One region of the Leifsonia sp. Ger2509 genome, then DNA from elsewhere that is predicted to be linked to it. Evidence: predicted binding sites of a transcription regulator. Region 1 holds the regulator's gene; the other holds the start of a gene.
What was found. Region 1 encodes HspR, which represses chaperone genes until heat shock. Its sites were predicted from a motif close to AAGTTGAGTCNNNNNGACTCAACTT; they were not measured.
Positions count from the first base shown of each region.

Region 2: the regulator HspR is predicted to act here: its motif matches at 9,285-9,309, upstream of ACV7NN_RS03325 (ATP-dependent Clp protease ATP-binding subunit).

Region 1 is NZ_JBUYVB010000003.1:2,606,038-2,617,731, forward strand. Features, by position in the region: gene ACV7NN_RS12875 (ATP-binding protein) at 1-1,472, opposite strand, end outside; gene ACV7NN_RS12880 (ABC transporter ATP-binding protein) at 1,637-2,494, shown strand; gene ACV7NN_RS12885 (ABC transporter permease) at 2,491-3,381, shown strand; gene ACV7NN_RS12890 (ABC transporter substrate-binding protein) at 3,458-4,549, shown strand; gene dnaK (molecular chaperone DnaK) at 5,083-6,933, shown strand; gene ACV7NN_RS12900 (nucleotide exchange factor GrpE) at 6,936-7,625, shown strand; gene ACV7NN_RS12905 (DnaJ C-terminal domain-containing protein) at 7,767-8,750, shown strand; gene ACV7NN_RS12910 (heat shock protein transcriptional repressor HspR) at 8,761-9,177, shown strand; gene ACV7NN_RS12915 (hypothetical protein) at 9,354-10,115, shown strand; gene tdh (L-threonine 3-dehydrogenase) at 10,212-11,255, shown strand; gene ACV7NN_RS12925 (glycine C-acetyltransferase) at 11,255-11,694, shown strand, end outside.
Region 2 is NZ_JBUYVB010000003.1:632,706-644,399, reverse strand. Features, by position in the region: gene ACV7NN_RS03365 (nuclear transport factor 2 family protein) at 1-432, shown strand, start outside; gene ACV7NN_RS03360 (SDR family oxidoreductase) at 429-1,268, shown strand; gene ACV7NN_RS03355 (MFS transporter) at 1,401-3,014, shown strand; gene moaA (GTP 3',8-cyclase MoaA) at 3,096-4,163, shown strand; gene sufU (Fe-S cluster assembly sulfur transfer protein SufU) at 4,274-4,732, opposite strand; gene ACV7NN_RS03340 (SufS family cysteine desulfurase) at 4,729-6,030, opposite strand; gene ACV7NN_RS03335 (putative quinol monooxygenase) at 6,217-6,513, shown strand; gene ACV7NN_RS03330 (transglycosylase domain-containing protein) at 6,606-9,092, shown strand; gene ACV7NN_RS03325 (ATP-dependent Clp protease ATP-binding subunit) at 9,329-11,694, shown strand, end outside.

The sequences.
Region 1 (11,694 bases):
CCGCTGTGCCGCTCGAGCGTGCCGCGCTTGGTCGTGTATCCGTTGCTGAAGATCTGCGGGATCTCGCCCGCCGCCACACCAGGCCCGTTGTCGCTGACCCGGACGGTCAGCGATTGCGCCGTCTCGACCACGCTGACCTCGACCCGTCGCGGTGCCGGGATGCCCGCGAGCGCGTCGAACGCGTTGTCGATGAGGTTCCCGAGGATGGTCGTGAGCGCCTGCACGCGGTCGGGCGCTTCGCCGAGGTCGGTGTCGGGAAGGATCACGAGCTCGATGCCGCGCTCGTTCGCCTCGGCCGCCTTGCCCAGCATCAGCCCGACGATCTGGGGAGCCGCGATGTGGGTGCGAAGCGTCTGGTCGAGGTCGGCGGTCGTTCCGCGGATCTCGTTGATGTACTGCAGCGCCTCGGCGGGACGCCCGAGTTCGAGCAGTCCGGCGATCGCGTGGATGCGGTTGATGAACTCGTGCTGCTGCGCCCGCATCGACTCGGTGAGGCTGCGCTCCCCGGCGAGCTCGCTGGCCAGGCCCTCGACGTCGGTGCGGTCGCGGAGGGTGACGACGGCTCCGTGCGCGCGCCCGCCGAGTGTCACGGGCATCCGGTTGATGACCAGGCAGTAGTCGTCGGTGACCACGATCTCGTCGGTGACCGCCGTCGTGCCCGTGAGCAGGTCGCGCAGCAGCCCGGGCGCGAGCACATCCTCGAGCCGCCGCCCCGACGCCTCGGCCGGGAGCCGGAGCAACTGCCGAGCCTCATCGTTGACGACGCTGATCCGTCCGGCCGGATCGACGGCGATGACCCCTTCGCGGATGCCGTGCAGGGTCGCCTCGCGTTCCTGCAGCAGGCGGGCGATCTCATCGAGCTCGAGCCCGAAGGTCCGGCGTTTCAGGATGCTCGCCAGCCCGAACGAAGCGAGCGTTCCGAATGCGAGGACGAGCACGAACCACGCTGCGTACGACGGGAGCTCGCTGAGGAGCTCGCTCGACACGGAGCTCTCGCGGATGCCGACGGACACCTCCCCGACGAGCGCCCCGTCCGGTCCGTAGAGCGGCACGCGGGCATTCGCGTTCAGGCCGGTGGCGCCGGAATCGGTGCCCAGGTGCACCTTTCCATCGCTCGCGACGAGCGGCTCGCTGACCTTCTTGCCGATCAGCGACGGATCCGGATGCGAGTGCCTCACCCGGTTGAGGTCGATGACGACCACGTAGGCGGCGCCCGTGCGGGCTGCGGTGGACGAGGCGAGGTCCTGGATGGTCACCGAGCATCCGATGCCCGGCTGGGCCATGCACTGACGGATGGCCGGCATGTCCGCGAAGGTCTCGGCGATGCCCGCAGCGCGCGCCTGGAAGTCGGAGTCGAGATTGTTCCGGGCGGTCTGGGCGAAGAGCGCGAAGCCGACGGCCATGGACACCGTGAGGATCACCAACTGAGCCAGAAAGATCTGGGTCGAGAGTTTTCGGATCCGGCGTCGCATCACAAAGGGGATTGTCTCAGGGCAACCTGCGTAATGCACGCGAGCACAATGCGCAGAACGCACGTGAATGCGCACAAAAGGCTGATAGCGCACAAGCGAGACAGCGGATGCGGGCCTGCCGCACTATCGGTTATCACACCGAAAGACAGAGAGGTCTTGGCATTATGGGTGATCCCACTCCCGGCCGCACACGAGCGGCCACCGCAGGCGCAGAGGATGCGGCGCGGATCGACATCGTCGGGCTGACCAAACGGTTCGTCACGCCGAAGGGCGATACGTTCACGGCCATCCACGACGTGACGCTCACGGTCGAACCGGGCCAGTTCTGCGCGATCGTCGGCCCGACCGGCTGTGGCAAGTCGACGACACTCGCGCAGGTCTCCGGACTCGAGCCGCCGAGCGCGGGGTCGGTGCAGGTCGGCGGTCACATCGTCGACGGCGTCACCCGCGGCGTGAGCTACATGTTCCAGGCCGACTCGCTCTTCCCCTGGAAGACCGTGCTCCACAACGTGATGATCGGCCCCATCCTGCTCGGCACCCCCAAGCGCGAAGCCACGGAGCTCGCCATGGACTGGCTGCGCCGCGTCGGCCTCGCCGGCTTCGAGGACCGCTATCCGCACCAGCTCTCCGGTGGGATGCGCAAGCGCGTCGCAATGGCGGCGGCACTCATCAACCGTCCGCGCATCCTGCTGATGGACGAGCCGTTCGGCGCACTCGACGTGCAGACGAAGGCGATCATGCAGACCGAGCTGCTCCAGCTCTGGGAGGAGCTGCGCCCGTCCGTGCTCTTCATCACCCACGACCTGGACGAGGCCGTCGCGCTCTCCGACCGGGTCGTCATCATGACGAGCAGCCCCGGCACGGTGAAGGACATCTTCGACATCGACCTGCCCCGGCCCCGCGGCGACGTGCAGGAGATCCGGCACGAGAAGCGGTTCCTCGAGATCCAGGGACAGATCTGGGCCTCGCTCAAGGACGAGGTCACCCGGGCATACCAGCAGACAGCGGGGGCAGCAGCATGACCACGACAGCGCACACCACACCGGTGAAGACGAACGGCGCGTACGTCGTGGCGCCGGAGAGCGAACTGCGCGCATCCGCACGCCGGGCTCGATCCCGCCGCACGGCGTGGGTATGGTTCGGCCGCGTGATGGTCGCGGTCGTCGTGATCGGCGGCTGGCAGTGGGCGACCGCGACCGGCGTCGTCGACAAGTTCTTCTACGGACAGCCGTCCGGTATCTGGGACAGCCTCGTGCACCTCTTCACCCAGGGCTCGGCGTTCGGCTCGATCTGGGACAACCTCTGGATCACGGTGCAGGAAGCCCTCTACGGGTTCGTCCTCGGCACGATCGCCGGTGTCGTCGTCGGCATCCTCCTCGGCTCCAACCGGTACCTGGCGGCGGTCTTCGGGCCGTACATCAAGGTCGTGAACTCCATCCCCCGCATCGTCCTCGGGTCGATCTTCATCGTGGCCTTCGGCCTCGGTGTGTTCCCGAAGGTGCTGCTGGCCTCCGTCCTCGTGTTCTTCGTCGTCTTCTTCAACGCCTTCCAGGGCGTACGCGAAGTCGACCAGAACCTGGTCGCCAACGTGCGCGTCCTCGGTGCATCGCCGCTGCAGGTCGCCCGCCACGTGACCATCCCTTCGGCGATGACGTGGATCATCGCCAGCCTCCACACGGCGTTCGGGTTCGCCATCATCGGTGCTCTCGTCGCCGAAGTCCTCGGAGCCCAGCAGGGCATCGGCCTGATCATCAGCCAGGCCCAGGGGAGCTTCGACCCGAACACGGTGTTCGCCTGCATGGTGATCATGGCCGTGGTCACGCTCGGGGCGGAATACCTCATCACCCTGCTCGAGCGCGTCCTGCTCAAGTGGCGTCCGCCGAACCGTTCCGAGGCGCAGGCGATCTGACGCGCCGCGCATCCACACCCGAATCCCCACCAGGAACCGCCGAACCCTCGGCACCAATGAAAGGAAACGCACTCACATGAAGAAGCGCACACTCGGCGCTGTCGCCGCGGCTGGAGCACTGGCGCTCAGCCTCGCGGCCTGCAGCAGCGGCGCCACCGGCGGCAACGCGGCCGCCGGCGGCTCCACCCCGATGCCCACCGTCAAGATGATGGTCGGCGGCATCGACAAGCAGATCTACCTGCCGTACGAGCTCGCCGCGCGGCTCGGCTATTACAAGAAGTACGGCGTCAACATGGAGCTGTCGACCGAGCAGAACGGTGGTGTCGGCGCGGAGGATGCGATGGCATCGGGCCAGGTCGACATGGCCGGCGCGTGGTACATCCACACGATCGACTTCAAGTCCAAAGGGAAGGACGTCATCGACGTCGTCCAGCTCTCGGGCGCTCCGGGCGAGCGTGAGATGTGCAGCGACAAGAGCGGCGTGAACTCCGCGGCCGACTTCAAGGGCAAGACGCTCGGCGTTACCGACCTGGGCTCGGGCACGGACAGCCTGACGCAGTTCCTCGCACACACCCAGGGCATCGCGAAGAGCGGTTACCACACACTCGCCGTGGGTGCCGGATCGACCGCGATCGCCGCGATCCAGCGCGGGTCCGCCGACTGCGTCATGACGACGCAGCCGACCGTCGGCGCGCTCACCAGCAAGAAGCTCGCTCACACCGCAGTCGACCTCGCAACCGCGGAAGGCGCGACGAAGGCGCTGGGCAGCGACTGGCCCGCAGCGGGTGTGCTGGCGACGAAGTCGTGGGTGGATTCCCACAAGGATGCCGTGCAGAAGGTTGTCAACGCTCTGGTGGCGACGATGCACTGGATCAACTCGCACTCCGCATCGGACATCGCCAACAAGCTGCCGCCGGAGTACGTGCAGAACGCCACGATCACCAAGCAGCAGTACATCGACGGTCTGAACACCGACAAGGGACAGTTCCTGCCTGACGGGATCATGCCCGCCGGTGGACCCAAGACCATCCTCGCGATGGAGAAGGCGATCGGCGTCGACACGTCGAACGTGACGATCGGCGACACGTTCACCAACAAGTACGCGCAGGCCGCGAACAAGCTCGAAGGGTTCACGACCACTTCGACGCCAGCTGGTGCGGACGGCTGATCCCCCCATCTCCGACGCACCCACGGAACGGCCCGCCTGCACCCAGGCGGGCCGTTTCGCGTGTCCACAAATCAGGAAGTCTGGGGCGGGCGGGCGGGTGGTGGCCGCGCATCCCATCAGGGGTTTTGCCGGGCGGGGGCTTCCGCGAGTCCCGTCCGTCACGCGTGTTCCTGAATTGCGGACGGCGTGCGGCGCCGCACCCTCTCGGGGCCGGGTTCCATAATTCAGGAAGTCTGGGGGCGGGCGGGTGGTGGCCGCGCATCCCACCAGGGGTTTTGCCGGCCGGGGGGCTCCGCGGGTCCCGTCCGTCACACGTGTTCCTGAATGACGGACGGCGCGCGGCGCCGTACCCTCCTCGAGCCCGCCCCGGGAATTCTGGGCGCCCGCTGGAAGTTGAGTCAAGTACACTCAAGTTTTGTCGATCCGACTTGACATCGATTCGGCCGGATGTCAGGCTTGAGTCGTCAGGACTCAACTCTTGACCCCATGATTTTCACAGGCGCCAAGCCGGCAACAAAGGAGAGAAAACACACATGTCACGTGCAGTAGGTATCGACCTCGGAACCACGAACTCCGTGGTCTCTGTGCTCGAAGGTGGAGAGCCCACCGTCATCGCCAACGCCGAAGGATTCCGCACCACCCCCTCGGTGGTCGCCTTCACCAAGGACGGCGAGGTGCTCGTCGGCGAGACCGCGAAGCGCCAGGCCGTCACCAACGTCGACCGCACCATCGCGTCGGTCAAGCGCCACATGGGCACCGACTGGAAGGTCGAGATCGACGGCAAGAAGTACACCCCGCAGGAGATCTCGGCGCGCATCCTCGCCAAGCTGAAGCGCGACGCCGAGCAGTACCTGGGCGACACCGTGACGGATGCGGTCATCACCGTTCCGGCGTACTTCAACGACGCCGAGCGCCAGGCCACCAAGGAGGCCGGTGAGATCGCGGGCCTCAACGTCCTCCGCATCATCAACGAGCCGACCGCGGCAGCCCTCGCCTACGGACTCGACAAGGGCAAGGAGGACGAGCTCATCCTCGTCTTCGACCTCGGTGGCGGCACCTTCGACGTCTCCCTCCTCGAGGTGGGCAAGGACGACGACTTCTCGACCATCCAGGTCCGCGCGACCGCCGGTGACAACCGCCTCGGCGGCGACGACTGGGACCAGCGCATCGTCGAGCACCTGATCAAGAAGTTCAAGGAGACCACGGGCGTGGACGTCTCCAAGGACAAGATCGCCCTCCAGCGACTGAAGGAGGCTTCCGAGCAGGCCAAGAAGGAGCTGTCGAGCAGCATGTCGACCAGCATCCAGCTTCCGTACCTGTCGCTGACCGAGAACGGCCCGGCCAACCTCGACGAGACGCTCACCCGCGCCCAGTTCGAGCAGATGACCAGTGATCTGCTCGACCGCACCAAGAAGCCGTTCGCCGACGTCATCCGTGAGGCCGGCATCAAGGTCTCCGACATCGCGCACGTCGTGCTCGTCGGCGGTTCGACCCGCATGCCCGCGGTCAGCGACCTGGTCAAGCAGGAGACCGGTGGCAAGGAGCCCAACAAGGGCGTGAACCCGGATGAGGTCGTCGCCGTCGGCGCAGCCCTCCAGGCCGGTGTCCTCAAGGGTGAGCGCAAGGATGTTCTGCTCATCGACGTCACCCCGCTGAGCCTCGGAATCGAGACCAAGGGCGGCATCATGACCAAGCTCATCGAGCGCAACACGGCCATCCCGACCAAGCGCAGCGAGACGTTCACCACGGCCGACGACAACCAGCCGTCCGTCGCGATCCAGGTCTTCCAGGGCGAGCGCGAGTTCACCCGCGACAACAAGCCGCTCGGCACCTTCGAGCTGACCGGCATCGCACCGGCACCTCGTGGCATCCCGCAGGTCGAGGTCACCTTCGACATCGACGCGAACGGCATCGTGCACGTGTCCGCCAAGGACAAGGGCACGGGCAAGGAGCAGTCGATGACGATCACCGGCGGCTCGTCGCTGCCGAAGGACGACATCGAGCGCATGGTGCGCGAGGCCGAGGAGCACGCAGCCGAGGACAAGAAGCGTCGTGAGACCGCTGAGACCCGCAACACGGCCGAGCAGCTCGCCTACTCGATCGAGAAGCTGATCAAGGACAACGACGACAAGCTGCCCGAGGACGTCAAGAACGAGGTCCAGGGCGACGTCGACGCGCTGAAGAGCGCGCTCGCCGGAGACGACGAGGACGCAGTCAAGACCGCGTACGACAAGCTGAACTCCAGCCAGCAGAAGCTCGGCGAGGCGATCTACGCGTCCAGCCAGGCCGAGGCGTCCGCTCCCGCCGAGGAGCCCGCGGCCGAGACGAACTCCGATGAGGACGTCGTCGACGCCGAGGTGGTCGAAGACGAGGAGACCAAGTAGTCATGCCCCACACGCCGAAGGGTCCCGCAGGGGACCAGCCCGACGAACACGAGGAGCCGGTCATCCGCGACAAGCGGCGGATCGATCCCGAGACCGGAAAGGTTCGGCACCCGGAGAGCGGGTCGGAGGCTGATGCCTCCGGCCCCGACCTGGCCCACGAAGAGCTGGTCGACGTCGGGCCGTCCGACACGGATGCCGACGGGACAGCCGAGTTCGGTGGCTTCCTCTCCGATGACGACCTGGATGTGCTGAGCGGCCAGTCGACGGCCGACCAGGTGGCGGCGGAACGGCTCGCCGACCTGCAGCGGCTGACCGCCGAGTACGCGAACTACCGCAAGCGTACGGAGGCCAACCGCGAGATCGAGCGTGAGCGCGCGGTCGGCGAGACCGTCAAGGGTCTCCTGCCCGTGCTCGACGACCTCGACCGTGCCGAGAAGCACGGAGACCTCGAGGAGGGCAGCGCGTTCGCGACCATCGCGGCCAAGCTGCGCACGTCGGTCGAGCGCCTCGGCGTGAAGCCGTTCGGCGCAGCAGGCGACCCGTTCGACCCGCAGATCCACGAGGCGATCTTCCAGCAGCCGAGCCCCGACGTCGAGACGGACACCGTCGCCGACGTCGTCGAGACCGGCTACCTGGTCGGGTCGACCCTGCTGCGGGTGGCGAAGGTGGTCGTCTCCGTGCCGCAGCGGTAGCATCATCCGTCTGCCCCATCCGCCCGCTCTGCCTTCGCAATTCGCCAAGAGCGCACGCTGATGGGGCAGACGTGACGCATTCGCGTCGAACAAGGGACTTCTTCGAATTGCGCACGGTTAGATAGAGGGAGAGGAGGCGCCATGGCAAGCCAGGACTGGTTCGACAAGGACTTCTACAAGGTCCTCGGCGTCTCCAAGGACGTCAGCGCGGCCGAGCTCAAGAAGACCTATCGCAAGCTCGCGCGCAAATACCACCCGGACTCGAACCCGGGCGATGCCGCCTCGGAGGCGAAGTTCAAGGAAATCAGCGAAGCCTATTCCGTGCTCAGCGATGAGGAAGAGCGCAAGGAGTACGACCAGATCCGCGCCATGGGCTCCGGCGCCCGTTTCACCGCGCCGGGTTCGGCCGGACAGGGCGGCTTCGACGACGTCTTCGGCGGGATGTTCGGCCAGGGCGGCCAGCGCGGGTACACCTATCAGCAGGGCGGCCAGTTCGACGACATCTTCGGCAGCATGTTCGGCGACGGCCGGTTCGGGTCCACCACAGGCGGATTCCGGGGCTACGGTGGCCCGACCCGCGGCCGTGACGTGACCGCGACGACCACCATCGACTTCGTCACGGCGACGCGCGGCGAAACGATCACGCTGCAGGCCGCCGATGGCAAGCCGATCAAGGTGAAGATCCCGGCAGGCGTGGCCGACGGCCAGAAGATCAAGCTGCGTGGCAAGGGCCAGCCCAGCCCGGACGGCGGCGAGCCAGGCGATATCGTGCTCACCGTGACGGTTCGCAAACATCCGGTGTTCGAGCGCGAAGGCCTCAACCTGCGCGTGACCGTCCCTGTGACGTTCGCCGAGGCGGCGCTCGGCGCCACCATCGAGGTGCCGACGCTCGGCGGCGAGCCGGTGAAGCTGCGCGTCGCTCCCGGGACGCCGAGCGGACGGGTACTGCGGGTGAAGGGCCGCGGGGTGCAGACCCCGAAGGGAACCGGCGACCTGCTGGCCGTCGTGCAGATCGCCGTGCCATCGCACCTGTCTGCCGACGCCGAAGAGGCATTGCGTGGCTTCGTCGAGAAGCTGCCGGATGAGAACCCGCGCGACGACCTGCTCGCGAGGTCGCGAGGCTGACATGGCCGACATCGACGAGCACACCCAGGTCTTCGTCATCTCGGTCGCGGCCGAGCTCGCGGGAATGCACCCCCAGACGCTGCGGCAGTACGACCGGCTCGGGCTGGTCAGCCCCTCGCGTACGCCCGGCAAATCCCGCCGCTATTCGATGCGCGACGTCGCGAAGCTGCAGGAGATCTCGCGGCTGGGAGCCGAAGGCGTCAGCCTGGAGGGCATCCGTCGCATCCTCGAGCTCGAAGACCAGGTGGGCGCGCTCACGGGGCGCATCCGCGAACTCGAGGCGGCGCTGTCGGATGAACTGCTCAACCGCCCCGGACGCCGCGTGTTCGCCGCCGGGTCGGCCGGCGAGGTCATCTCGCTGCGGGCCGGCACACGGGTGCGGCGCAGCAACCAGATCGTCGTCTGGCGTCCGCTCGACCGCGACTGATCGTGCTGCGCCGGCCCCGAGGCGTGAACTCTGCGCCCTCGGGCCCGGCGTGTCGGATGCGTACGTCACACCTCATGAGGAGGACGCGAGGAAGGTCTCCGCGAGTGGGGATAAGTGTGAAATGGATGAATGTTGGTGGTAGCCTGTGAAATATCAGCTTTCACAGGAGTGCTTTCATGACCGATACACCGCAGCGGCGTTCGCGCGCCGCGTCCACCGCGCTCTACCTGACGATCGGGACCCTCACGGTCGCGGCGCTGATGGGCGGGGTCTTCATCATCGTCGGCGATCAGGCGAATGTCGCAGGCCGGGCTTGGCTGACCCTGATGCTCCTGGCTGCGTTCGCCGGCGCCGTCTCGCTTGACGCCTCCGTGGGGCAGAACGGTCCTAACCGCTGGTATCTCTCTGCGTCGACGGCGGTCAACTCGTTGCTCGTGGCCGTGGGCCTCCTCAAACTGTGGAACGGCTGGCTGCAACCGGAGAACACCGCTGATCCGTTCGTGTGGGATCTCCAGCTCGTGCGTTTCATCGGCATCGTGGTCGTCGTGCGCGTGGCGTTGCTCCTCTTCCAGGTGTACTTCCTGTACTTCGTCGGCCGCGCCAGGGCGCAGCTGACGGCGATTGCCGGGTACGTCACCATCGCGCTGATCAGCGTGACCGTCGTCGCCCTCGTGCTGCCGATGGCCTTTCCGGAGCAGGACTGGGCCGACTGGTGGTGGCGGATCTCGTCGGCGTCCCTGCTGGTGGCCGTCGTATCGGCGGTGATCCCTGTCATCGTGCGGGCGTTCGAGCCGAAGCCGGCCCGGGTGGCGCCGGCGCCTCCCGCGCCCCCGCTAGCGGCGTACCAGGGCGGATATGCCGCGGCCGGATGGTCGGGCTACCCGGCGCAGCCGGTTCCTGCTCAGCCCGGCGCGGTGGATGCGCCCCCTTCCTCGTAACGAGCGCGGCGCGCGCGCCCATCCGTCGTAGAGTGAATCGGGCTCCACAAAAGCCCTGATGCATGACACTTCACACGACGAAGCGAGAAGGTGGCGATGAAGGCCCTTTACAAAGCCGAGGCGGCAGCAGGCCTCGAACTGATCGATGTCCCCGAACCCGAGGCCGGACCCGAGGATGTCAAGATCCGCGTGCTCCGCACCGGGATCTGCGGGACCGACCTGCACATCCTCCATTGGGACGACTGGGCGGCCTCCGCTGTCGCGGCCCCGCTCATCCCCGGCCACGAATTCTTCGGCGAAGTCGTCGAAGTCGGCCCGTTCGTGCACGACGTCTCCGTCGGAGACCTGGTCTCGGGCGAAGGCCATATCGTCTGCGGCACCTGCCGCAACTGTCGCGCCGGGCGCCGGCAGATGTGCATCCGCACCAAGGGTCTCGGCGTGCAGCGCAACGGCGCCTTCGCCGAATACCTCACGCTCCCGGCCACCAACGTCTGGGTGCACCACTCCGCGATCGACCCCGAGGTCGGCGCCCTGTTCGACCCGCTCGGCAACGCCGTGCACACGGCTCTCGCGTTCCCCGTCGTCGGTGAGGATGTGCTCGTCACCGGATGCGGACCCATCGGCCTCATGGCCATCGCCGTCGCCCGCCACGTGGGCGCCCGCTTCATCGTCGGCACCGACATCAGCCCGGACCGGCTGGCGCTCGCCGAAGGAATGGGTGCAGACTTCACCGTCGACGTGCGCAACGCGACCATCCGGGACGCGCAGGTGGCCCTGGGCATGCGCGAGGGCTTCGACGTCGGCTTCGAGATGAGCGGTGCGCCGACAGCGCTGCCGCAGATGATCGAGAACATGAACCACGGCGGGCGCATAGCCATGCTCGGGCTCCCGTCGTCGCAGATCGCCGTCGACTGGGGGATCGTCGTCACCCACATGCTCACCCTCAAAGGCATCTACGGCCGTGAGATGTTCGAGACCTGGAACGCGATGGGCGCGATGCTGCAGACCAGTGCGACGCTGCGGACGGCGATCGCATCCATCGTCTCCGACCGGTTCCCGGCCAGCCGCTGGGAAGACGGTTTCGCGGCGGCCGCGTCAGCGCACGGCGGAAAAGTCATCCTGGATTGGACGGAACTCTGATGTACGGAACATTCCGCGAACATGTCGCCGGGCAGCTGGCCGAGATCGACGCGGCGGGGCTCACGAAACGGGAGCGCAGCATCCACGGCCCGCAGCAGGCGCTGATCACGGCCGACGGCGCCGAGGTGCTCAACTTCTGCGCGAACAACTACCTCGGCCTCGCCGACCATCCCGTATTGCGGGATGCCGCGAAGCAGGCGCTCGACGACTGGGGCTACGGTCTCGCGAGCGTGCGCTTCATCTGCGGGACCCAGGAGCAGCACCTGGAGCTGGAGCGCCGGGTGTCGCAGTTCCTCGGGACCGAGGCGACCATCCTCTTCTCCTCCTGCTTCGACGCCAACGGCGGCGTCTTCGAGACGCTGTTCACCGCCGAGGACGCGATCATCTCCGACGAGCTCAACCACGCATCGATCATCGACGGGATCCGCCTCTCCAAAGC
Region 2 (11,694 bases), 2.0 Mb from region 1:
GGTTCGAACGACCCGCAAGCGGTCATCCGTCGGCTCGAGGTGGCGACGAACGCCCACGATCTCGCGGGGCTGACGGCCTGTTTCGCCGACGATTATGTGAACGTGACGCCCGCGCATCCTGGGCAGGGCTTCATCGGTTCGGCCCAGGTCGAACGGAATTGGTCGACCCTGTTCTCCGCGATGCCCGACCTGCAGTCGCACCTGCTTGCCACCGCGGTCGACGGCCCGACCGTGTGGAGCGAATGGGAGATGTCCGGCACCCGCCCCGACGGGTCCGCCCACCTGATGCGCGGCGTGATCGTCTTCACGGTGCACGCCGAGGTCATCGTGAGCGCGCGGTTCTATCTCGAGCCGGTCATCGAATCCGGCACCGGGGTCGACGCGGCGATCGCGCGCGCGACCGGCGCCGGTGGTCCCAGCGCGCGACCATGATCCTCGTCGTCGGCGCGAGCGGAACTCTCGGGCGCGCTCTCGTCGCCCAACTGGTGGCCCGAGGCGAGCAGGTCCGGGCGCTCACGCGGGATCCGTCCCGCATCCGGGACTCCGACGTCGAGGTCGCAGTCGCTGATCTTCGCGACGCCGAGGCTGTCGAACGTGCGATGTCGGGCTGCGACGTCGTGGTCCTCGCGGCGCACGGGTTCGTCGGTCCGCGCGGCATCAGCCCCGAAACCATCGACCGTGACGCGAACATCGCCGCGATCGGCCGTGCCGCGACGAGCGGTGTCCGCCACGTCGTCCTGGTCTCGGCCTACGGTGCGGCACCGGGGCATCCGATGAGCCTTCACAGGGCGAAATCCGCCGCCGAAACCGCGCTCAAGGCGAGCGGACTCGCGTGGACGATCATCCGTCCGACGCCGTTCCTCGAAACGTGGACCGGGATCATCGGGGCCCGGATCGACGACCGGCACCGGGCCATCGTCTTCGGCAGGGGAGTGAACCCCATCGATTTCGTCAGCGTCGCAGTCGTGGCCGACGTGATCGTGGCGGCGGTCTGCACGCAGTCGCCGCGGAACACCGAACTCGATCTGACGAGCGGGCGGACCCGCACCTTCACGGAACTCGCGGAAGAGGCGATCGCGGCGTCACCGTCGCCCGCCCGCATCCAGCACATCCCGCTCGGACTGCTCCGCCTGCTCGCTATCGCCGCGAAGCCGTTCTCTCCCGCGTTCGCGCGCCAGGCGCAGGCCGCGGTCGTCATGAACACGACCGACATGACGGCAGTCCGCGATCCGATGCCGTTTCATGCGCCCGCGCCGGACGGTCGGTGAGAATCGACACTCGGCGCGACTCGCCCTCACGTGTTCGTTGCGCTCCGTCCGCGGCGGGGAAGATACTGGGCTGACACCGGCTCCTGCCGGCCGCACGGCACGATCTCTACGGCTGCAGAAGCGGGGCAGAAAATGAAGAAGTGGTCGGTCGTCATCATCCTCGGTGCCGCACAGTTCGTGATGGTCCTCGACGGGACCGTCATGAACGTCTCGATCTCGACCGTCGTGGCGGATCTCAATACGACCGTGTCGGCGATGCAGGCGGCCATCACCTTCTACACGCTGACGATGGCCTCGGTGATGCTGCTGGGGGCGAAGCTGGGCGACCTGTGGGGCCGAAGGCGCGCGTTCGTGATCGGCTCGATCGTCTACGCGCTCGGGTCGCTGACCACGGCGATCGCTCCGAACATCGTTGTGCTGTTCATCGGCTGGTCGGTCGTCGAGGGCCTGGGCGCTGTGCTCGTGATCCCGGCGATCGCCGCCCTCGTGGCAGACAACTACACCGGGCACGACCGGATCACGGCGTACGCGATCATCGGCGCCACGTCGGGCGCCGCCGTCGCCGCCGGACCGCTGATCGGCGGCTTCGTCACCACCTACCTCAGCTGGCGGTACGTCTTCGTCGCTGAGGTCGTGATCATGGCGATCGTCGTGCTGTTCGCGCGCGTCATCGTCGACAGGGCGGGGCGTCGCGCCGAGCGCATCGACGTCTGGAGCGTGCTGCTCTCGGCCGCCGGCCTCGTGTTCGTGGTGCTCGGGATGCTGCAGAGCAAGACCTGGGGCTGGGTCACCCCGCTCGCGTCCCCGGAGATCAACGGGGTGCCGATCGCGCCGTTCGGGATCTCGCTCTCCGCCTGGCTGATCCTCCTGGGCGGGGTCCTGCTGTGGGCGTTCCTCGCCAGGCAGCGCCGGCTCGTCGCGACGGGGCGCCCGCCGCTGGTGCACGTGAGTCTCTTCGACATCCGCCAGTTGCGCAGCGGGCTGAGCGTCCTGGGCGCCCAGTACGCGGTCACGGCCGGCCTGTTCTTCATGGTTCCGGTGTACCTCCAGATGACGCTGGGGCTGGATGCGCTGCAGACGGGCATCCGGATCTTCCCGCTCTCGATCTCGCTCATCCTGTTCTCGATCATCGGCACGCGGCTGTCCCGTATCTGGTCGCCCCGGCGGATCGTGCGGGTCGGGCAGTGGATCCTCGTCGGCAGCGCCATCCTGCTGCTCGCTGCCGTCTCGCCCGACCTTCAGAGCCTCCTGTTCGGTATCGGCATGTTCCTGGCCGGCGCCGCGCTCGGCCTGCTGGCCTCCCAGCTCGGCGCGGTCAACATGTCGAGCGTGTCGGAGAAGGAGACGAGCGAGGTCGGCGGCCTGCAGGGCGTGTTCCAGAACCTCGGTTCGTCGCTCGGAACCGCTCTGATCGGGTCCATCCTCATCGGGGCCCTGACGACGTCGTTCGCGTCGGGGGTCGCCGCGAGCTCCCTGCCGGACGACGTCAAGTCCACGATCAGCGAGCAGACGCAGGGCGGCGTCGCGATCGTCCCGGCGGCGACAGTCACCGAGATCGGCAAGGAGAACGGCCTGACCTCCGACCAGTCGGACCAGCTCGCGAGCATCTACACCGACTCTCAGCTCTCGTCGCTCGGTGTCGCGTTCTTCGGCCTGATCGCGATCACGTTGCTCTCCCTGCTGCTGTCCAAGGGCATCCCGACCGAGGTGGCCGGACGCAAGCGAGATGAGGCGAAGACAGGGTGAGCCGGTCCGCCGGCGCCACGTCGCCCTGTGGACCTGATCAGTGTTTTGGGCGCTTCGCCGCCGAAGACGTACAGTGACATCATGAGCCTGGTCAGCGTTGGCATTCCCCGGGTGCGGCGCGACCCGGCGCAGATGCCGAGCCTTGCGGATCGACCGGACGTTCCCGGCCTCGTCGACCGTTTCGGTCGCGTCGCCCACGACCTGCGCATCTCCGTCACCGAGAAGTGCTCGCTCCGCTGCACCTACTGCATGCCGGAGGCCGGGCTGCCCCCGATCGCGCGCGAAGACCTCCTCACCCCGGCCGAGATCGCGCGGCTCGTCGCCATCGGTGTGCGCGAGCTCGGCATCCGCGAAGTGCGGTTCACCGGAGGCGAGCCGCTGATGCGAGCCGATCTCGAAGAGATCATCGCGCGGAGCGCGGCCGTCGCTCCCGGGATCGACCTGTCGATCACGACCAATGCTGTCGGCCTCGAGCACCGGGTGGCGCGCCTCGTCGCGGCAGGGCTCACGCGGATCAACATCTCCCTCGACACGGTCGACCGCAGGCATTTCGCTGAACTCACCCGGCGCGACCGGCTCGATTCGGTCTTCGCGGGCATCCGCGCGGCGCACGCAGCGGGCCTGGCTCCGCTCAAGCTCAACGCGGTGATGATGCGGTCGACCCTCGACGACGCGCCCGACCTGCTGCAGTGGGCCATCGCGAACGGCTGCCGGCTGCGGTTCATCGAGCAGATGCCGCTCGACGCCGACCACACCTGGACCCGCGACAACCTCGTCACGGCGGCCGAGCTCCTCGACAAACTCGGCGAGCGGTTCGACCTGACCGAGATCGGGCGCGACGACCCGTCGGCCCCGGCCGAGGAATGGTCGGTGGACGGCGGTCCCCACACGGTCGGGATCATCGCCTCGGTGACACGCCCGTTCTGCGAGGCGTGTGACCGCACAAGGATCACGGCGGAAGGCACGGTCCGCTCGTGCCTGTTCAGCGACGAGGAGACGGACCTGCGCCCCCTGCTGCGCGGAACCGCGCCCGACGACGAGATCGCCCAGTGGTGGCGCGCCGCGATGTGGGGCAAGTGGGCCGGCCACGGCATCAACGCGGCCGACTTCATCCCCCCTGAGCGCAGCATGGGCGCCATCGGCGGCTGAGCGGGCACTGCCGCACCCGGCGCTCGGCCCGCGCAGCCGCGACCCGCGAGTACAGGAAAAAGCATCCCGAATCGCGACGATGGGATGCTTTTTCCTGTGCTCGCCGTGCGTTATGCGCGGGTGAGGGCGTCCTCGAGGGCGACCCAGGGGAGCATCGCGCACTTGATCCGCGCGATGTAGCGGGACGCCCCGGCCAGCACCACCGCGTCGCCGAGGAGGTCTTCGTCGCCCTCGCTCGTCCCTTTCGACTGCATCATCGTGCGGAACGCGTCGATCCGTGCCTTCACTTCGCCGCGGTCGAGGTCGTGCACGAGGTCGAACAGCAGGGATGCGGACGCCTGCGAGATCGCGCAGCCGTGGCCCTCCCAGCTCAGGCCGACCACGCTCCCGCTCGACGCATCCGTGAGCACGCGCACCGTGACCTCGTCGCCGCACGTCGGGTTGACCTGGTGGGACTCGGCGCTCGACGGGTCGGCGAGCCCGTAGCCGTGGGGCTTGCGGGCGTGATCCATGATCACTTCCTGGTAGAGGTCGCGCAGCGGCATGCCCTCCGCGCCGTGATCGCTCATCGGCCGACCCCGAAGAACGGCCGGACGTCGGCGACGGCGTTCAGGAAGATGTCGACCTCGTCGGGTGTCGAGTACAGGTAGGTGCTCGCGCGGGTGGTCGCCGTGATGCCGAATCGCCGGTGCAGCGGCTGGGCGCAGTGGTGGCCGACCCGCACCGCGATCCCGAGTTCGTCGAGATACTGGCCGACGTCGTGCGCGTGGACGCCGTCGACGTCGAAGCTGGCGAGGCCGGCCCGGTCCTCGCCGACTGCCGGACCGAGTACCCGGATGCCCGGGATGCCGGCGAGGCCGGCGACGAGCCGCTGGCCGAGGGAGGTCTCCCAGTCGTGCACTCGGTCGAGGCCGACGTCGTCGAGGTACCGGACGGCAGCAGCCAGACCGATCGCCTGCGACACCCGCTGCGTCCCGGCTTCGAAGCGCTGCGGGGCGGGGAGGTATTCTGCGTGGTCGAGCGTGACCGTGCTGATCATCGAGCCCCCGGTCAGGAACGGGGGGAGGGCGTCGAGGAGTTCCGCCCGGCCGTAGAGCACGCCGACGCCGGTGGGGCCGAGCATCTTGTGTCCGGAGAACGCCGCGAAATCGACACCGAGCGCGTGGAGGTCGAGGGGGCGGTGCGGCGCGGACTGGCACGCATCCAGAACCGCGAGTGCGCCGGCGGCGTGGGCGAGTGCCGTCAGCTTCTCGACGGGGTTCACTGTGCCCAGCACGTTCGAGACGTGGGTGAAGCAGACGAGCCGCGTGCGGTCGCCGATGACGCGGCCGGCCTCGTCGAGGTCCAGCGCGCCGTCGTCGGTGATCGGGATGACCCGAAGGGATGCGCCCGTGCGCGCCGCCAGTTCCTGCCAGGGGATCAGGTTGGCGTGGTGCTCCATCTCCGTCACGACGATCTCGTCGCCGTCGCCCAACCGGAAACGGTATGCGGCCTCGCCGCCCCGGCCGGCCGTCGCGTTCGACATCGCGTAGGCGACCAGGTTCAGCGCTTCGGTAGCGTTCGACGTCCAGACGATCTCGTCGTGGCCGGCTCCGACGAAGGACGCGACGGTGGTCCGCGCATCCTCGAACAGCTCGGTCGCTTCCGCTGCGAGCGTGTGCGCACCCCGGTGCACGGCCGAATTGTGGTGCTCGGCGAACTCCACCTCGGCGTCGATCACCGCGCGGGGGCGCTGGGAGGTCGCGCCCGAGTCGAGGTAGACGAGCGGATGCCCGTTCACCCGCTCCTGCAGGATCGGGAAGTCGGGACGGAGGCGGTCGACATCCTCCGTCGTCAGCGCCCGCGTCGTCGGGTCGGCAAGTGTCATCGTGGTGCAGTCCTGTTCTTGTGGGCGCGCAGCAGGTCACCGGCAAGGATCACGGCGCCGCGTTCAGCACTCCAAGGCTACGCCGAGGAACGGTCCGGTGGGCCGCCTGAGACATTGTTGCGAGCCCGCGGACCGTCGCCGCCGGCGGCGTACATTCAGAGGCGGAAGCCCGATAGGAGAACCGTGATGACTGTGAAACTGGGAATCCTCGCACTGCTCGAGGCGAAGGACGGAAAAGGCGCGGAGCTCGGCGCCTTCCTCGAAGGTGGCAGGGCGATAGCCGAAGCGGAGGACGGGACCATCACCTGGTACGCCTTCAAGGTCAGCGAGACGACCTACGGCATCTTCGACACGTTCGAGACCGAGGAGGGCCGCCAGGCGCACCTGAACGGGGAGATCCCGAAGGCCCTCGGGCAGGTCGCGCCGGATCTGCTGGCGAAGGATGCGGACATCCGCCCCATAGACATCGTCGCCGTGAAATAGGTGAACGACCGGCCGACGGTCCATGAAAATCTCTACAGGTTTCCCACGTCGGCGTCAGGCAAACACAAGGAAACCGGTGGGACTGTGGGAGCGTGGACACCTCCCCGCTCTCCTTCCGTCGTGACCGCATGGCCGACCTCTCGAGACGGCTCGAGCCTCTGCGGCGCTACGAGATCACCCCGGCCAGCACCAGACTCGGCCTGTATGCGCAGATCGTTGTCGCCTGCCTCATGGCGGCGGTCCTGGTCGCGGCCGTCGTCCTCCCCGGCTTCCTGGGAATCGGGGCGGCGGCGTCGGCCGGGATCAACGGGTTCAACCAGCTCCCGTCAGAGTTGAAGATCACCCCCTTCGCCCAGGACTCCGCGATCTACGCCAAGAAGGGCGGAGTCGAGGTCCCCATCGCATCGTTCTACGCCCAGGACCGCGTGAACGTCGGGTGGAACGCGGTCGCCCAGACGGTGAAGGATGCGACGGTCGCCGCCGAGGACCCGCGCTTCTATTCGGAGGGCGCGGTCGACATCCTCGGCACCGTGCGCGGCGCGCTCTCGACGGTCAGCGGCGGTTCGGTGCAGGGCGGGTCGTCCATCACCCAGCAGTACGTGAAGAACGTCGAAGTGCAGCAGTGCGACGCGCTCACGGACGTGAAGGCGATCCAGGCCTGCTACCAGAACGCGGCGGGCGTCACCCTGTCGCGCAAACTGCAGGAGATGCGCTACGCGGTCGGACTCGAGAAGGAGTACAGCAAGAACCAGATCCTGATGGGCTACCTCAACGTCGTCGGGTTCGGCGGCCAGGTCTACGGGATCGAGTCCGCCGCCCACTACTACTTCGGCACCACTGCCTCCCAGCTGAACCTCGTGCAGGCGGCGACCCTTGTGGCCATCCTGAACAATCCGGCGAATCTGCGCATCGACCAGCCGAAGAACGCGGACAACGGTGCAGCGAACGGCTACAAGCTGACCAAGGAACGTCGCGACTACGTGATCGACCGGATGTACGTGAACCACAAGATCACGGCGGCCCAGCGCGCCGCCGCAAAAGCGACGCCCGTCAAGCCTACGATCACGCCGACCACGTCGGGATGCGCGACCGCGGTCCGCTTCAACGCTGCCTTCTTCTGCGACTACGTGCGCGACGTCGTCCTCAACGACCCTGCGTTCGGCGCGACGTCGTCCGACCGCTGGGCGACGCTCAACCGCGGCGGGCTGAAGATCTACACCACTTTGAACCTCGACCTTCAGGCGGTCGCCCAGCAGTCGCTGAGCTCGTACATTCCGGCGTCCGCGAACGGCATCGACCTGGGGGCGTCGAACGTCTCGACCGAGACCGGCACCGGCCGCATCATCACGATGGTGGAGAACCGCGCCTTCAACAACACGGACCAGGCCGTCGCCGGAACGACGGCGGTCAACTACAACACCGACGAGGCGTACGGAGGGTCGCAGGGGTTCCAGACCGGGTCGACCTTCAAAGCGTTCGACCTGGCGGCGTGGCTCGAGGCCGGGCACAGCCTCTACGACACGATCGATGCGACGCAGCACGACTTCCCGACCTCGGACTTCACCAACACCTGCGCCGACATCTCCGGGCCGGACTGGCAGGTGTCGAACGATGAAGGGTCGGGCGGCTACCTGTCCGTCATGTCCGCGACGGCGCAGTCGGTCAACACGGCGTTCGCGATGATGGGCACCAAAATCGACCTGTGCTCAATCCTGAACGCGGCGAAGGGGCTGGAGGTGCATCCGGCCTCCGCGGGCAACCCGCTGAACTCGTACCCGTCGATGATCCTCGGAACCAACTACCTGTCGCCGCTGACGATGGCGACCGCCTACGCCGGCATCGCGAACGGCGGTGTCGTCTGCACGCCGGTTGCGATCGACCGCGTCATCAACGCCGACGGTACCGTCCGGCCGGTGACGCCGTCGAAGTGCACGCAGGGCATCGCGCCGAACATCGCGGCGGGGGTGGCCTACGCGCTCCAGGGGGTGCTGCAGGGCGGCGGGACGGCCGCGAGTGCGAACCCGTACGACGGCGTGCCGATCATGGGAAAGACGGGAACGACCGACAACTCGCTGCAGAACTGGCTCGTGACCTCGACGAGCAAGGTGTCCACCGCGACGTGGGTCGGCAACGTCTCTGGTGCGACCCCGCTGCGCAGCCTGGCGTTCAACGGCGTCGGCGGTGGTGACGTCAAGTTCCACATCGCGCGTCCCATCCTCCAGGCGATCGACTCGACGTACGGCGGCGCGCCGTTCGCACAGCCCTCGGATGCGCAGCTCTACGGCACGCGCGTCACGATCCCGGATGTGTCCGGCCAGACCCCGCAGACAGCCCAGTCCGAACTGCAGAACCTCGGCCTCACCGTCACCATCGACCCGAACCAGGTGAACAGCCAGCAGCCGGCCGGAATGGTCGACTCGACGAACCCGTCGGCAGGCAACCGCGTCAACAGCGGCGACACGGTCACGATCGAGGTGAGCAACGGCAGCGGCGCCCAGAACCCGACACCGGGGCCGTCCGGGCAGCCCACGCCGACGGCCCAGCCGTCCGGGCCGCCGACGAGCGCCCCCGGCGGCTGATCGCCGCACGAGACGGCGGGATGCCGCGCGAGGCGGCCGGATGCCGCGGAGGGGACAGCAGGCGCTGGTGCCCGCTCCGCGCACTAGCGGAACCTGGCCCCTCTGTGGGCGCGTCGCGGCCATGCGAGCGGCGCGCTCAGCCCAAGGCGCGAACCGGTCGGCACCGGGAATAACGACCACGGCCTGTTGTTGAAGTTGAGTGAACACGACTCAACTTCAGAGAAACAGGAGACCTCGTGCCCGACAACTTCACGCCGGAGAGCGACAGCGGCAACTCGTTCGACGAGTTCCTCGCGCGTTACCTCGCCGGTGAGCGCGCCCGCTCGGCGCGCTCGATCGACATCAGCCGCTTCCTCAGCCGCCGCACCCAGGAGATCCTGGCCGAGGCCGGCCGCTTCGCGCTCGAACACGGCCACCAGGAGCTCGACTCCCTGCACATCCTGCGGGTCATGGTCGAGCAGGGGCCCGCAGCCGACGCGATGCGCCGGATCGGTGTCGACCCTGCCACGGTCGCGGCCGCCGCTGAGCAGCGGCTCCCGCAGAGCGGCAGCATCGTCGATGCGGACTCCGCGTCGATCACGCCGTCCGCCCAGCGTGCGCTCTTCCACGCGTACCAGGTGGCCCGCGCATCCGGTGCGACCTACATCGACCCCGAGCACCTCTTCTTCGCTCTCGTGCTCGTACAGGATTCGCCCGCCGGGCAGGTCCTCCAGTCCGCTGGTGTGACCCCAGAGGCGCTCACCTCCGCCATGCGGCAGACCACGAACGTGGGCCCGGACGGCTCGCCGGCACCTGACCAGGGTGCTGGGGCGTCGGACACACCCATGCTCGACCAGTTCGGCACCGACCTGACCGCGCTCGCGCGCGACGGCGGGCTCGACCCGGTGATCGGCCGCCTCGACGAGATCGAACAGACCGTCGAGATCCTCTCCCGGCGCACCAAGAACAACCCGGTGCTCGTCGGCGAAGCCGGCGTCGGCAAGACCGCGATCGTGGAAGGACTCGCCCAGGCCGTCGTCGACGGCGCCGTGCCCGAGCAGCTCCGGGGCAAGCGCGTCATCGCGCTCGACCTGCCCGGAATGGTCGCGGGGACCCGTTACCGCGGCGACTTCGAGGAGCGGATCACCAAGCTCATGGATGAGATCAGCGCCCGGCGCGATGAGCTGATCGTCTTCATCGACGAGCTGCACACCGTCGTCGGCGCAGGCGGCTCCGGTGACGGGGGCGGCATGGATGCTGGCAACATCCTGAAGCCGCGCCTCGCCCGCGGCGACCTGCATCTCGTCGGCGCGACCACCCTCAAGGAGTACCGCCGCATCGAGAAGGATCCCGCGCTCGAGCGGCGATTCCAGCCGGTGACGGTCGGCGAGCCCAGCACCGAGGACGCGGTGCTCATCCTCGCCGGCCTGCGAAAGGTCTACGAGGAGCACCATGGTGTGCGCTACACCGACGACGCCATCCGTGCGGCCGTCGAGTTGTCGGCGCGCTACGTGTCCGACCGGTTCCTGCCGGACAAGGCCATCGACCTGATCGACCAGGCCGGCGCTCGGCTGCGACTGTCGCTCGGCAAGCGGATCGACGCATCCGCCCTGCTCGAGCGCCTCGCGAACCTGGAGGCCGAGAAGAACTCGGCCGTCACCGCGGAGCACTACGAGGATGCGTCTCGGCTGCGTGACGAGATCGAGGCCGTCCAGGCCGAGCTCGACACGATGAGCACGCAGCCCCAGGTGGACGCGGTCGTCGACGAGCCCGAGATCGCCGCCGTGATCTCGCGGGCGACCGGCATCCCGGTCAGCCGCATCGGCGACGCGGACCGCGAGCGCCTCGCACGGCTCGAGACCGAGCTGCACGAGCGCGTGATCGGTCAGGATGACGCGGTCGTCGCGGTCTCCAAGGCTGTGCGGCGCAACCGCACCGGGATGGGCGACCAGCGGCGCCCGGTCGGCAGCTTCCTCTTCCTGGGGCCCACGGGCGTCGGCAAGACCGAGCTCGCGAAGGCTCTCGCCGCGTCGCTGTTCGGTGACGAGAAGGCGATGCTGCGCTTCGACATGAGCGAGTTCGGCGAGCGGCACACCGTCGCGCGCCTGGTCGGCGCCCCTCCCGGATACGTCGGGTACGACGAGGCCGGGCAGCTCACCGAGCGCGTGCGGCGCAACCCGTATTCGGTCGTGCTGTTCGACGAGATCGAGAAGGCGCACCCGGACGTGTTCAACGTGCTGCTGCAGGTGCTCGACGACGGTCGTCTCACCGACGGCCAGGGCCGCACGGTCGACTTCCGCAACACGGTCGTCATCATGACATCGAACCTCGGTTCGGAGTTCCTCGCCTCGAGGAGCGGCGCGCTCGGATTCGTGCCGGTGGGGGCATCCGCCGACGCGTCAGGGTTCGCCTCCGAGAAGGATCTGCGCGACCGGGTCATGGGCAAGCTGCGCGAGGCCATGCGCCCCGAGTTCCTGAACCGGATCGACGAAATCGTGCTGTTCCGCAAGCTGGACACGGCTCAGCTGCGCGACATCGTGCGCCTGCTGCTCGCAGCGACGGCCGCCAGGCTCCAGCAGCGGGACGTCGTCTTCGAGGCGACGGAGGCCGCCGTGGCGTGGAT